One region of the Vibrio alfacsensis genome, then DNA from elsewhere that is predicted to be linked to it. Evidence: riboswitches for the same ligand, from Rfam matches in the RefSeq annotation. Region 1 holds a riboswitch; the other holds the start of a gene.
What was found. Region 1 has a riboswitch for cyclic di-GMP ahead of VA249_RS09555 (TfoX/Sxy family DNA transformation protein). Riboswitches for the same ligand answer to the same signal wherever they lie in the genome.
Positions count from the first base shown of each region.

Region 1 (7,648 bases):
GTTTCAGACCTTTTTGTGGCTGTAGTTTAAATCTTTTTCGGTGAGGCATGCCGTCCAAAATATGAGGAATGTTGCCACAAACCACATTTTTGTAGACCAAGCCATGGTGGTTATAAAACATAACCGAAGCCATGCCTCCCGGTTTGACCTGCTCCAATACCGTTTCCAGAGCGGGCTTTGGATCCACCAGCCACTCCATCACTGCGTGGAACATGACAAAATCCACCTGACTGTCCATATGTTCACCAATAGACTGGACAGGCGAATGAATCAGGCGATACTGCTCAAGCAAACCGTTTTTTTCAATATCCTGTTTTGCTAGCTGTAGCATTTCCGAAGATAGATCACATAACGCGACACGATGTCCGAGCTTAGCAAGCTTTTGCGACATTTGCGCTAAACCGCCCCCTGCATCTAAAACGTCTAGGGGTTGCTGGTCGGCGCCTAATTCACTTAGAATCTGTAGAAAATCTTCCCACACAATGATTTGCCGGATCTCCCCTTTATCGGAGCCGTAAATATTTTTTGCAAATTTGTGGGCGATATCGTCGAAATTGCGGTCTTCTGTCACTTCTGCTTGAGTTATCATAACGGATTGTGCCGCTATTCTGGCACAAGGAAAGCAGGAATAAAGAGGGTCACCCTCATTTTTATTATCAATTGATGTTTTTTCGGACTATTTATGTATGTTTGAGCTGAAAAAAGTTGTGACCGCACTGGTCATGCCCTTGCCCGCACTGCTACTCATTGGATTATTAGGTCTTGCTCTTATTAGTTTTACCGCCAAACGCAAAACAGGTTGCTTCATTGTTCTTCTCTCGTTTGTTGGTATCTTTATGGTTGCTTTCCAACCGATTTCGTCAAAATTATTGATGCCTCTAGAACGTGAATACAAAGCATTCTTACCCTCTTCTCAAAGCGTGGATTACGTGATGGTGCTTGGAAATGGGCATGTGGTCGATGATGAGATCCCACCAACATCTCAACTAAGCCGCACTGCACTCATGCGTTTAACCGAGGGAATTCGAATTTTGCGCATGTATCCGGGCGCGAAGCTCATCTTATCAGGCTATGACGGTGGGTCGGAAATTAGCCATGCACGTATGATGGCAAACGTCGCCTTAGCACTCGGCGTTGCGAAATCCGATATTATTCTACTGGAAGATGCTAAAGACACTTGGGAAGAGGCAAGACAAGCGGCAGCGTTTGTGAAGCAAAAAGAAGTCGTTTTGGTGACGTCTGCGAGTCATATGAAACGTGCACTCTATGAATTTCATGCAGCCGGAATTAAGCCTATCCCTGCACCAACGAACTACCTTGCTATCGATGAAATTCATCAACCTTGGGTCAAATACTCACCTAGAGCACGGTACTTAGAACAAACGGAAATTTATTGGCATGAGTATTTAGGCGGCCTTTGGCAAGAACTGAGAGACACGGTAGTGCAAACGCCAATGGTGGAAGTAGAGCAGCCCTAGCTGAATTCCGTTGAAAAACAATAGCTTTAATTTATTGAGCAACAACTGAAAGTTATTAAGCAATTGCTAAAAATCAGCAGTTACAAAAAAGGAGAGCATGCGCTCTCCTTTTTTATTTCGCGATAACGTTTTAATTTCGCAATAACTTTTTAATTTAATAGTAACTAGTCACCTGCGAACATGTAGCCTTCACCATGAACGGTCACAAAGATTTGTGGGTTCTTAGGATCAAACTCCATTTTAGCGCGCATACGTCGAATCAATACATCAATTGTACGATCATTTGGCGCATCCACTCTGTGGCTGATCATGTTCAAAATACGTTCGCGGCTTAACACCTGGTTTGGATACGAAGACAGTGCAACCAGCAGTTCGTATTCTGCTTTGGTTAACTTCACTGGCTCACCATTACGGCTTAGCGCACGACGCTGAATATCAAACGTCCACTCACCGAAGCGCACAATGTGCTCTTCATTGCTTTCATTCACGTTCTTTTGTGAACCATTGCGTGCCGCTGAGATACGCCACAATAAGTTCTTAACGCGAACCAATAATTCCCTTAACTCAAAAGGCTTTGTCACATAATCGTCTGCGCCCATTTCTAGGCCAACGATTTTGTCAATGCTATCCGTGCGTCCTGTCACTAATATGATGCCGATATCTGATTGGCTGCGTAATTCACGCGTAAGCATAAGACCGTCTTCACCGGGCAGGTTAATATCCAACATAATCAAGTCAACACCGCCACCTTGAAGCACTTCACGCATCTCTGCGCCACTTTCTGCTTCACTGACTTTGTAACCTTCATTTTGGAAGTAGCCCGCTAACTTACTACGAGTTACAACATCATCTTCTACGACTAATACGTGATAGCTCATTTACACCACTTTCTGTCTTTTTTATTCCAAGACGTATTCTATTCATAACTAGTAACATTTCTAGTCATAGATACATTAAAAAGCAAGATTTTGCGATTTTATTGATTCAAAGCAAGCTTATTTGTTGCCATTAATAACTAGGCATAATTACCCATAAACAATAACAATTATAGTTACTGCTATTCATTTTAATTGTTTACACTTAAGAGATTATACTCAAGTGACTTCAAGATGCCGCCTTAAGTGCATCATTTCAGGAGCAAAAAATGCAAGAAGTGAAAGCTTTTAACGAAAAACGCGCCGAAATTTACTGGTGGTTTTCTAGCCTATTCGCTAAAGAACTTACCGAAAAAGACCTAGAGAGCTACCACAGTGTTGAAATCCGAAGTTTTTTAGCTGGCCTAGGTGAAAACGAATCCCTAAAGACATCAGTCGATGCATTGGTCGATGCACTCAACCGACTTCAAGATCGTGAAGACGCTCAACTCGAACTTGCCGCAGACTTTTGTGAGCTATTTCTGAAAACAGAAAAACACGGAGCACTTCCATACGCTTCCATGTACATCGGTGAGTCGGGTCTTCTAAACGATAAGCCAGCAGAAGAAATGGAAAAACTCATGGCGGACTTTGGTGTTCAGGTCGATGAAAACCTGAAAGAACCAGCCGATCACCTTGCTGTAGAGCTCGACTTCTTAGGCAACATGATCATTCGCTCTAACGAACTCGAGCAAGAAAAACATATGGAAGAAGCATTCGTGGCACAAAACGACTTCATCCAAAAGCAACTGCTTACTTGGTTACCTATGTTTGCAGCAAAATGTAAGCAATTCGATGAGTTTGGCTTCTACGTTAGTGTTGCTCAAATGCTGATCGCTTTCTGTAAACTGGACAGCGACTACCTTCTTGGTGAATAATTGCGGGCTATTTTAGGGGGACTCGTCATACAGCCCCCTTATTTTATTCGTTTGTTTCTCACTGGTTCAGAGAAGTACAGTGAATTTAGCCGTTAAAATGTGACATAAAAAGCACAAAACCATCGCTGAATATGTTGCCAGCCTGCTCACATAGGTCTAAAATGTGAGCGCAAACGATTAAATATGATTTATATGTAAACCGCTGAAATATAGCGGTTTTTGTGTTTTATTACTCTGCTTGCTGAGCCATTCCTTGTATCACTAATCAAGGAATATATTTCTCAGCAACCAATGTCGCTACAAATCTTTTTATACCGATTTCGGAACAACCACTGCCGAACCTATCAGCGTTGCTTTTTCGTAACTGCTCAGTTTGCGCAAGACACTAAGCGCATGGTTGTCTTCACTACGGTATTCAGTAACTCGATACAGGACATCATTTATGGCCACAATTAAAGACGTTGCTCGCTTAGCCGGCGTTTCAACCACCACAGTGTCGCACGTAATTAACAAAACTCGTTTTGTTGCTGAGACCACTCAAGAAAAAGTAATGAAAGCGGTTGATGAGCTCAATTACGCGCCTAGTGCTGTTGCTCGCAGCTTAAAGTGTAACTCAACGCGCACTATCGGTATGTTGGTTACTCAGTCAACGAACCTTTTCTTCTCTGAAGTGATCGATGGCGTAGAAAGCTACTGTTACCGTCAAGGCTATACATTGATCCTGTGTAATACTGGTGGTATTTACGAGAAACAACGTGACTATATTCGCATGCTTGCAGAAAAGCGTGTCGATGGCATTTTAGTGATGTGTTCTGACCTAACGGAAGAACTACAAGAGATGCTAGACCGCCACGCAGACATCCCTAAAGTCGTGATGGACTGGGGCCCTGAAAGCTCAAAAGCAGATAAGATCATTGATAACTCGGAAGAAGGTGGCTATTTAGCGACTAAATATCTAATTGATAATGGTCATAGCGAAATTGCATGTTTAAGTGGTCATTTCGATAAAGCAGCATGTAAAGAGCGAATTGCTGGCTTTAGACGTGCAATGGCAGAAGCAAACCTTACCGTTAAAGAAGACTGGATTCTTGAGGGTAACTTTGAATGTGATACTGCCGTTCTTGCTGCAGATAACATTACTGCAATGGAAAAACGCCCGACTGCAGTATTCTGTTTTAATGACACCATGGCACTAGGCTTGATGAGCCGTCTGCAACAAAATGGCATCAAGATCCCTGAAGACATTTCTGTGATCGGTTACGACAACATCGAACTTGCTGAATACTTCTCTCCACCGCTAACGACGATTCACCAACCAAAACGTCGTGTAGGTAAAAACGCATTCGAGATCTTACTTGAACGTATTAAAGATAAAGAGCACGACAAACGTATTTTTGAAATGCAGCCAGAGATTGTAATACGTAGCACAGTAAGCAAGCTCAACTAATCAATAATGCAGCTAAGTAATAAGAACTAAGCAATAATGACCGATTTGAAGCGCTCCTTTTAAGGGGCGTTTTTTATGTTCTGAATCCACCCTTTCGTCCTATTTTCTAATCATATTGGATTGGATTTAGGCAAGTAACATTGCCATAGGTGAAGCGATGAGCAATTGACTAATTTCGGGGTAGACAGCCCAGAGCACTTCGCTATAACATACTGTTTTAATTCAATGTATTTGAATTCGTATTTATGGTGTTGATAGGCATATCTAACCAAGAGATATGAAATAACACTCATTAAATACCCCTTTTTAATTGAACTAATGTCACACTTCCATATTCAGGATGTGATGTTAATTCAATGAAAGCAGTATTCTGATACCGTCACGCACAGGGCAAACCATTCGAAAGAGTGGGACGCAAAGCTTCCGGCCTTAACTATTTGTTTTTGAAGACCGTTATTTTTTAAAAACGGCTGTTTTTTTGAAGACTGCTATTTTTGAAGACTATCGTTTTTAAAGACTGTTTTCGATGATGGTTATTTTCAATCATCGTCGTATCAGTAGAAGGTAGCGGGGTTACCGATGGCAAATATGCATTTAACGAGTTTACCCTTTAATGACATTATAACTGCATGCATTTGCTATTCTCTCGGACCTGATTTTTGGTGGCGTAATACTAATTACACCGAGATAACTCATCATGGATAAACCGATACTCAAAGACTCTATGAAGCTATTTGAGGCACTTGGTACGATCAAGTCGCGCTCAATGTTTGGTGGCTTCGGACTGTTTGCAGATGACACTATGTTTGCACTAGTTGTAAATCATCAATTGCACATCCGAGCGGATCAGAAAACTTCATCTACTTTCGAGACTCAAGGACTTAGACCTTACGTCTATAAAAAACGTGGCTTCCCAGTGGTAACGAAATACTATGCTATTTCTGACGAGCTATGGGATTCAACCGACAAAATCCTTGATGTTGCAAGGAAGTCTCTAGAAAGCGCCAAGCTTGAAAAAGAACAACAGGCAACAACAAAGCCTAACCGACTAAAAGATTTGCCAAACCTACGTTTAGCGACTGAACGCATGCTTAAAAAAGCAGGCATCGATTCGGTAGAGCAACTAGAGGACAAAGGCGCATTAAATGCGTACAAGGCAATTCAACAAACTCATGCATCTAGTGTAAGTTTGGAATTGCTTTGGGCCCTTGAGGGAGCGATCAATGGTACGCATTGGAGTGTAGTACCACAAGAACGCCGACAAGAACTCATGAATGGCCTTTCCTAATCCGCTTCATAAGATTTAAAACATAGCCGCAGTTTTACACTGCGGTTTTTTTTGAAATTTTTTTTCGCCCAGTTCTGTCTTATTCTTTAACAAGCTAAACGAGATGAATGATATGAATAAGAAACTGATTTTAGGGCTTATCCTACTCGCGGTAATCCTCCTTTTAGGTATCAACTTCGGCCAATACTTAACATTAGAAAATGCGAAAGCGCAGCAGGAAGCGTTGAATACTCTCATTGAGGAAAACTTCTTGCTTGCGGCAACAACCTATTTCTTCACCTATATTGCGATCACGGCGTTTTCAATCCCAGGAGCGGCCGTAGTCACCTTGCTTGGCGCTGCACTGTTTGGCTTTTGGACAAGTTTACTGCTCGTTTCGTTTGCCAGCACCATTGGTGCGACTATCGCTTTTCTCAGCAGCCGATACCTACTGCGTGAGTGGGTTCAAGATAAATTTGGCAATAAACTCAGCGCGATCAATCAAGGTGTTGAGAAAGATGGTGCGTTTTATCTATTTTCTTTGCGCTTGATTCCGGTATTCCCGTTTTTCCTCATCAACCTGCTTATGGGGTTAACGCCAATGGCCGTTACTCGATTCTATCTAACCAGCCAAATCGGTATGTTGCCAGGAACAGCAGTATACTTAAATGCGGGAACGCAATTGGCGACCATTGATAGCCTCTCTGGTATTGTATCGCCTACCGTATTAGCGTCGTTTGCCCTACTCGGCCTATTCCCCATCATCGCAAAATGGATTATGAATAAAATTCGTCCCGCTCAAGTACCCAATGGAAGCGCTTAATGAAAATATACATCGCGAAAAATCCAGCGGAAGCCCATATCGTTTGTGAGTTGCTTAAAACCGAGCAGATAGCGTGTGAGGTCAGAGGTGAGGGTATGTTCGGATTAAAAGGCGAGCTCCCTTTTAGCGATGATACAGACCCATATGTATGGCTCTTACATTCGCAGCAGAAGTTAAAAGCTGAAGCAGTGATTAAAGATTATCATAAACAAGCCGAACACGTTTACCAAGACTGGCAATGCCCAAATTGCTCTGAGCAAAATGAAGGGCAATTTGGAGCGTGCTGGCAATGTGGATATCAAATAGGGGAGCCATAATTGCTCCCCTATTTATTTTCATTCTCTGAACGATTTTTCTTTCTTTAAATCACAAGTCTTAAGCACTGAGGCTTTGCTGCTTAATAAACTCAATAGAATGCTGGTTGAAATCATCCGGACGCTCAACATTGCATACGTGGCCGCAATTAGGGATTTCACGCAATACACTCAGTTTATGTACCGCCACCATCTCTTTGACCGGTTTAATAAACATGTAGTCCCTATCTCCCATCAAGTATAGCGTTGGAATGGGCAATTCACGGTCTTTAAAGTACTTCATCAATGGGTTGACATCTGCAGCCAAAATAAACCAACGTTTGAATTCTTTTTGACACAATTTTTTTGCTTCTCGGATGAAGAGATGACGCGACTCACGCTGATTTTTTTGCGGCATAACAACATAAGCAAAGAGCTTATAAAGCCACATGTAAGGCAAAATATGCTTACCAAGATTCCCTAATCTGACCAAGATCTGTGAGCGGGTATTTAAACGAGTCACCGCACCACCTAAAACCATTGAACGC
Region 1 covers NZ_AP024165.1:2,072,414-2,080,061, forward strand. Annotated here, with positions in the region: gene cmoM (tRNA uridine 5-oxyacetic acid(34) methyltransferase CmoM) at 1-571, opposite strand, end outside; gene elyC (envelope biogenesis factor ElyC) at 687-1,478, shown strand; gene torR (two-component system response regulator TorR) at 1,643-2,356, opposite strand; gene torD (molecular chaperone TorD) at 2,623-3,270, shown strand; gene purR (HTH-type transcriptional repressor PurR) at 3,713-4,717, shown strand; cyclic di-GMP riboswitch class I at 5,097-5,178, shown strand; gene VA249_RS09555 (TfoX/Sxy family DNA transformation protein) at 5,415-6,005, shown strand; gene VA249_RS09560 (TVP38/TMEM64 family protein) at 6,118-6,807, shown strand; gene VA249_RS09565 (putative signal transducing protein) at 6,807-7,124, shown strand; gene VA249_RS09570 (alpha/beta fold hydrolase) at 7,183-7,648, opposite strand, start outside.

Region 2 (7,648 bases), on a different replicon from region 1:
TCTGGCATCTCAAGCTGGGATGTTTCTTTCTTCCAGAGGTGGTCCTAATATTGCCGCATTAGAACTGGGAGGCTGGGATACTCATGCAGGACAAGGGGCAGAAACGGGGAGACTTGCCGCACAATTGCGTAAACTTGATTTAGGATTAGCGAGCCTGAAACAATCACTGCGCAATGAATGGTCAAGAACGGTCGTTATTGCAGCCAGTGAGTTTGGCCGGACAGCGGCGGAGAATGGCACGAAAGGTACGGACCATGGAACGGCGAACGTCATGTTTATCGCTGGAGGTGCGGTCAATGGTGGCAAAGTGCTTGGGGAGTTCCCTGGCTTGTCAAAAGCGCAGTTATACCAAGGGCGAGACTTGGCGCCAGTTAATGATATGCGCGCAGTTATTAAATCGGTTTTGACACAACATATGGGAATACAAACAAGCGCTCTTGAAACGATTTTTCCTAGCAGTGGAATGGAACAAGATTTTGCGGACTTGATAAAACGAGTGTAACTGTTCTCCTACCCGGTTTGAGAAAGCATTATCGGCATGACTGATATAGAAAACCCCGCATCATGCGGGGTTTTGTTTATTAACTAGATGATTAGTTAAGCTTATCCCAAGCCATTTCCCAGTGAGAACCCGTCGCAGGCTGGTACTGTGTCGCAGTTTCTTTCCATTGCGCACAGTAGCCTGAGTATGGGAAAGGTTTACATTGGTAAACTTGACCATCGCTTGCGAGTACTTTGGTACCAGCAGTGTAGGTTGATAGACCCTCAGGGAATACGAAATCGTAATCACCGGCTGGTGGTGTTACGGTTTCTTCAGCCAGATGGAAATCGAGCGTTTGCTGATCAACGAGGTTGCCGTCTTTGTCTTTAATGCGAGTCACTAACATGTGGTGACCAGCTTCTGCTTTATTTAGTGTGAGTGAAACAGCTTCATTTTCACCATCTACCATGTTACCAGTCCAGCTTGCTAGAGGTTCACGGTGGTGGTTGTAAACCGTCAGCTCAGCGGATACATCACCTTGTGCAGTAAGAGTAAGATCTAACGTCGTAGGCTCGTTGGTAATGGTATATTCTGTTTCTAAACCATCAACGGTTAGTGAGTACTCAGGCTCAGTCGTTTCGATATTGTAACCAACCTCCACACGCTCTAGGCCGCTACCGGCCTTTAGGTACACTGGGTTTGTACCATATACTGGTGTGAACTTATCCTGAGCAAACTGGCCAGCCTTTAGCTTGCTTTGTTCTTGGTTGATTTTATTTGCTAAAGCGTAAGACCAGTTTTTTGCCTGGCCCATTGTCGCATCAGTGATCACAAGTTCAGTTTGGTATGATTCGTTTTCACCTGATTTGTCAAACACGCGAGTGTAAACCGAATCACCAACATTTAAATCCATTGTTGGAATGATTTGGCCACCTTGAGCCCAGTCAGGAACAACAGGACCTTCACCGTTAAATTTTACGTCGATAACGTTGTAGAATGACGCAGCAGTATCACCCACATCCCAAACGGCAAGGATAACGTGGTAACCCTCACGTGCAGGGACGTTACACTTATGGCTGACTTGTTTAGGTGGTTGAACCATATTGCCCTCAACCACACAGAAAGGCGTTAGATCGAATGAATCACGAGACAGTGATGCATTTGCGTTCCAATTTGGCTTAGTGATGTAGTATTTCCAATCGTGCGTGACGTGGTTTGCCGTGAATGTCCACTCAAACGTTTGAGCGCCAGCTTGGATTGGGCGTTTTACCCAACGATCCGCAGTTTGTTCGTCTAGTGCGGTTGCTAACGCTGATTGCGCGCTCGCAATTTTACCATCTCGTGGGCCGGTTTCTGGGAAGCCATCTGGACCTTCAACACTTTGTGGTTCGTATTGGATGGCACCACAGTTGGTGTTTTTCTCGTTTGTGTCTGACGTAGGGAATTTACACAACGCTACACGACTGGCAGCCACGCCATCGTTGTATGCCGATACGTAACCATGCGCCATAACGCCTGAACTGATGCTTGCTAGAGCCAAAGCTACTAGAGATTTATTTGGGAATGATTTCATCACATGTCCTTTATACGGGCTAACAATAAAAGCCACACCTCGGCGCACGTGTATCACTTCGTCGTTGGACAAGTTTGCGGCGATGCAAACCCTCAGCATGCGCTGATGACTAAGTGGCAACCCCGCTATCATAGGTACGTTTATTATTGAGTTATGGACGTACCGACAGACCGGAAGCTTTGCGTCCCATTTTTTCAAATGGTTTGCCGAAATGTGATTGAGCAAGCGGAATTTACCCTAAGAATTTGTTTATGAAAAGAAGTTAATTCGTGGAGGGAATTATTTTGCTCAGTTTGTGTATGCCCAAGGCAACGTGCACTCTGGAAATGTCACTTTTACGTCACCGGGGAACCCGTTAACGAAATAAAGTCGGTGAGTGCAACAAATGTGGGAGGGCGAGTAAACCATGATGACTTTTAGTCAATGTCTACTTTTAATGCGCCCCAAGAGGAGGGCTCTCCCTCGCGGGTTAACGGAAACAGTGTTTTGTCCGTTTTTGCATAGCTTAAGCGATGCAGTCGTTGAGTGACGTGATAACTGTCTAATCCCGAAATGGTCACTAGATCCAGCAGTTCTATATCTAAGTATCCATCTGGCATCATAGCAGGTTCTGGGATGCGAACCACGATGACCTCGCCAATGAGCATTTCGGTCTGGTTACTTTCAATGTGAATGTGTTCTTTTAATGCTAAGCCAATCGTCAAACTGCTTTCCATGACGAATGGCGCGGGAAAATCCTTTTCATAGTAAGCGGTGAGTCCAACTGCTTCGAACTCCGATTTTTCTTTAGGGTAACGAGCTGAAGTTTGATGTGCCTTTTGGACGAAATCCATACCAACTGCATTGATAGTAAAGTGCTTGGTATTGAGAATATTCTCCAAAGTGTGACGTCTACCTTTGCGTGGACGAACAATGAAAGCTAAAAGAGGAGGGTGAGACCCTAGGTGAATAACAGAGCTTACAATCGCAAGGTTCTCGCGTCCCTCTTTGTCGATAGAGCCGATAAGATTTGCACTCTTAAATCCAACGATTGAATTTATCAAACGAGTTCTCTTACGCTTGTCCATTGTCGTGAGGTCGTGATTTGAAAATTTAAGGTTATCCATAGTTAAAGCGGGCGGAATGACACCGCCCTCCCTTAGTCCATTGTTTGTCGAAATTAAACGATGTATCGACGTTAAATTGATATTTCAACTTCAAACGGCTGTTTCATCTTCAAACGGTTATTTCGGCATTAAAACAGTATCAATCACATGAATGACGCCATTTTTGGCTTTCACATCGACAGAAGTGACAGTCGCATTGTTAACCATGACTCTGTCATCTTCTGTTGTTATTAACACATCTTGACCGTTGACCGTCGTTGCTTTGTCTAATTTTACGACATCCTGTGCCATCACTTTTCCTGGAACAACATGATATGTGAGTATCGCGATAAGCTTGTCTTTGTTTTCCGGTAATAGTAGCGACTCAACCGTACCCTTTGGAAGCTTAGCAAACGCGTCATCAGTAGGTGCAAAAACGGTAAATGGTCCCTCACCTTTCAAAGTACCAACAAGGTCGGCTGCTTTAATGGCCGCCACCAACGTGTTAAAAGATCCATTTGAAGCGGCAACATCAACAATGTCACCTTTCATCATGCCGTGCTCATGTGAGTTCACGGGCAGGGCGAGTGATAAGGTGGCAAGAAAGACAGAAGTCATCGTTAGCATTCGTTTTAGCATAGTGCATTCCTTTTAATTTGGGGACCGCTTACTCCCTGATTGATTTCCACGATCGTACGCATTGAGCCAAAGTATCGATCAGCGGGGATTGGTTGTCTTAGCACTAGAGTCAGCTGTGACTTGACGGTTTGTCGCTTGGCGTTTTGTACCTTGGTTGCAGGAGCGCCAAATAGCTAGAGATTAGGTCAACATGCTGTGGTAGTTAGTTGTAGCTAGTAGCTCGTTGTTAGTTGGTAATGGGTTGGTAATCAGCAATGAGTTGTTAGTAATAAGTCGTCAGAAATAGGTTTGCTGGTAGAGGCTTAAACGTTGTTGGCGTTCAAATTATCAACAAAAATTTTAAGGAATAAGGGAAATTGCCTCGACATAACTGTTTGAAATTCGTACTTTGTTGCGCATTTAATATTCGTTTTTAACACAGTGCAGTAATGCCCCGATGTTACATTGCAGCGATATTTCGCTGAGGAGCGTTGGTAAAGGAATAGACCATCATGCAGCAATTTCACATTAGACGACTACGAGAAGAGGATGTTCCTCTATTAGAAAAACTGTTAGTTGAGCTTGATACCTCTCATTATGAAGCGGAGCCAAACCATTACCGTTCTCCGCAGGACATGGTAAAAATCCGCGAAGAACGTAGTGTGTTCGATAAATATTTCGATGGCACAATGATCGCCTATATTGCGTGCTCTAATCGCCAAGTCGTTGGCTTTATCTCTGGTATTGTTCGTGATGTTGGCTCGATCATTTCACCTGAAAAGCGAATCGGCTTTATCAATGAGCTTGTGGTTTCTGAAAGTCATCGCAACTTAGGCATTGGCTTGTCGTTGATGGATAAAATAGAAAGCGAGTTGTGTAGCCAAGGTATTGAAGAGATTGGATTGACCGTCGCTTCATTTAATCATGAGGGCGAAGATTTCTATCATAAAATGGGTTATCGAGTCGTCACTAAGGCGATGATAAAGCAAGTGAAAGATTGATGTTTCACTAAAAACAAAAAATGCCTTATCAGCCAGTCGCTTTCTTATTTGAGACGCAACCATTGAAAAGGCATTTTATGTTTCTACTTGCGGACAATTGAACGTTTATTGCAACGTGACGGCGGTTTGTTTACCCATTTCAATCAGTTTATTGAGAATGCGTTCACCATCAGCACGAAGACCATTGTGCTCGTATTCATTGGTGATCCATGCTTTCGAGTTGGGCATTGCGGCGAGCGTTTCGCGGCTGATGTCCATTTCTACAAACATATCGTCTGCGTAGACAGCGCAACTCACAGGTACTTTGTTATTTGCTAGTTGCTCAGCATTATAAAGTGGCGTCCAATCGGATTTTTCTGCTAACAGCTCTGCCGCTGCTTTGAGCGGTTTAAGATTTACATATTGGTCGAACATCCACGGGAAGACCATCTCACCAGTAAAGTAGAATGGCTTACCTTGTTCATAATTAAATGCCGTGTGCGTCTGACGGACTCGATGCGCGCTCCAGTTAGAAGCAAAACCCTGACAGTAAATCGATTCATGCAAGATGGCGTAAATTGGATTGGTCTGGAAGTTTTGTTGCGCCAGCATGTCATTTAAAAACTCATAACGAAGTTGAGGCTTGCCGCTCACTTCAATTAAGGCGCTTTCTAACCAGTAGTAGGTTGGTAAGAACGTATCACTGACGCCAAAATTAATCCCAATCTGTTGGAACTGCTCAACGGTGAAACGTTGTCCATTAGGCAAATATTCTTCATTTTCTAACAAGTGATTCGCAATGTTTTGGCATAACTGCTGAGCTTGTGGAAACTGTTGGAAGAATGCTTGGTTTTTTTCCATCGTGCGTTTGAATGTGGCTTGGTAAACATCATCAGCATGACGAGAGATCGATGGAACACCGCCGGTGATATAACTTTGAAGTAAACTATTTGGAAACAGTGATAAATACGTTAATGAGCAGAACCCACCAAAGCTTTGACCTAAAATTGCCCATTTCTCAACGCCAAATTGTGTACGAATAAACTCGGCATCACGCACAATGTTGTCTGCGCGGAAATAGCTTAAGTAGTCGACCTGTTGCTCTGGCGTTAGATTCGCTAACGTTTGATGATTCACTACGCTGCTGTTGCCAGTACCGCGTTGGTCGAGCAGCAACACGCGGTATTCATTGAGTGCACGTTTGATCCAACCATTATTGCCATTTGGGCGAGGAGACGGAAATCCTGGTCCACCTTGGAAATACACAAGCCAAGGCTTGTTCGATTCTAGCTCTCCCACGAGACAAACCGAGCGAGCGAAAACCTCAAGTGTGCCTTTACTGGCATCTTGGTAGTCAAGCGGAACAGTGAAAGTATGGGGAGTGTATTGCAATCCAGCATCGATAAATGATTGAGCGTTCATTGTTATTGTCTTTCCTTGTGATTTGTCGCGTAACGATATCGGATTCTGCTTTAGAAATATACCCAAGTAATTGGGCGGTAACAGGTGACTTGGGTATATGCACTGAGTGAACTATGATCTGATAAGCAAAGCTTGGATATTGCTACCAAAGTACGATTTAGTTTATCCCGACGGAAACAAAACATTTGGCGGTCGTTGACCATGGAGGATGCTTAATGAAACCATCTCTAATTCGAATCACGCTCGCTTGTTTGTTGCTTCAGGCGATTAGCGCACCGGCGGTGTTCGCTGTTGTCACTCCCAACCCGCCGCAGTTGCAAGCCAAAGGTTACGTGTTGATGGATTTTCAGTCCGGAGCCATTATTGCCGAACAAAATGCACGGATGGGTTTAGCCCCAGCAAGTTTGACCAAGTTAATGACCGCTTATGTGGTGGGGCAAGAGATTAAATCGGGGCGATTGGGTTGGGAAGATACCGTTACAATTAGTGAGAATGCATGGTCAGCGAAGTTTCCAGACTCTTCAAAAATGTTTATCCAACCAAAAGATGAAATTACCATTTCGAACTTAATGCGTGGTGTCATTGTACAGTCAGGCAATGATGCGTGTGTTGCGCTCGCTGAACATGTCGCTGGGAGTGAAAGTGCCTTTGTTGCCTTGATGAATGGTTGGGCAGAAAAGCTGAATTTGCAAGATACCTATTTTGTGAACTCACATGGGCTAGACAGTGATGGCATTCAAACGTCCCCAACGGACATGGCGGTACTGATGCAATCGATCATCAATGATGTACCAGATGTCTACGCCATATACAGTGAAAAAGTATTTAAATGGAATAAGATCACCCAGTACAACCGCAACAAGCTACTGTGGGACAATTCAATTGATGTCGATGGTGGGAAAACGGGATATACCAGCAAGGCAGGTTATAGTTTAGTGAGTTCTGCTAAAGAGGGACAAATGCGGCTGATTTCGGTGGTGATGGGCGCACCAAGTAAGCGCTCTCGTATCAGCCAATCTAAGAATCTGCTGAGTTATGGCTTCCGTTTTTATGATACTAAACAAGTTGCGACACAGGGGGAGGTGGAATCAACCGCTAAAGTCTGGAAAGGCGACGTGAGCGAGATTGAGTTGGGGTTTGCAGAAGATGCGTATTTAACGTTACCGCGTTCACTCAGTGCAGGGTTGGATAAAACCATTGTGGTTAATGAGCCGATAATTGCTCCCATCGAGAAAGGACAAGTAGTCGGTAAAGTCGTATGGAAGCACGATGACAAAACCGTAGCAAGTTACCCTTTGGTGAGCAATCAAGCGGTAGCAGAGGGTTCGTGGATTGGAAAATTATGGGACAGTTTAGTGCTTTGGGTTAAGTCTTTGCTTGCTTAATTTAGTGAGTGAAATCGTACAACAAAGCCACTCTAGATGAGCGGCTTTGTTGCTTTAAGGGTTCGATAAGCTCTGTTACTGTAGATGTGATGACTTTTATTTTT
Region 2 covers NZ_AP024166.1:1,311,156-1,318,803, reverse strand. Annotated here, with positions in the region: gene VA249_RS20475 (DUF1501 domain-containing protein) at 1-502, shown strand, start outside; gene gbpA (N-acetylglucosamine-binding protein GbpA) at 594-2,054, opposite strand; cyclic di-GMP riboswitch class I at 2,167-2,272, opposite strand; gene VA249_RS20465 (flavin reductase family protein) at 2,471-3,160, opposite strand; gene VA249_RS20460 (fasciclin domain-containing protein) at 3,278-3,778, opposite strand; gene VA249_RS20455 (GNAT family N-acetyltransferase) at 4,270-4,758, shown strand; gene VA249_RS20450 (alpha/beta fold hydrolase) at 4,864-6,159, opposite strand; gene VA249_RS20445 (D-alanyl-D-alanine carboxypeptidase family protein) at 6,375-7,544, shown strand.
Region 2: another riboswitch for cyclic di-GMP. It lies ahead of gbpA (N-acetylglucosamine-binding protein GbpA); the one in region 1 lies ahead of VA249_RS09555 (TfoX/Sxy family DNA transformation protein).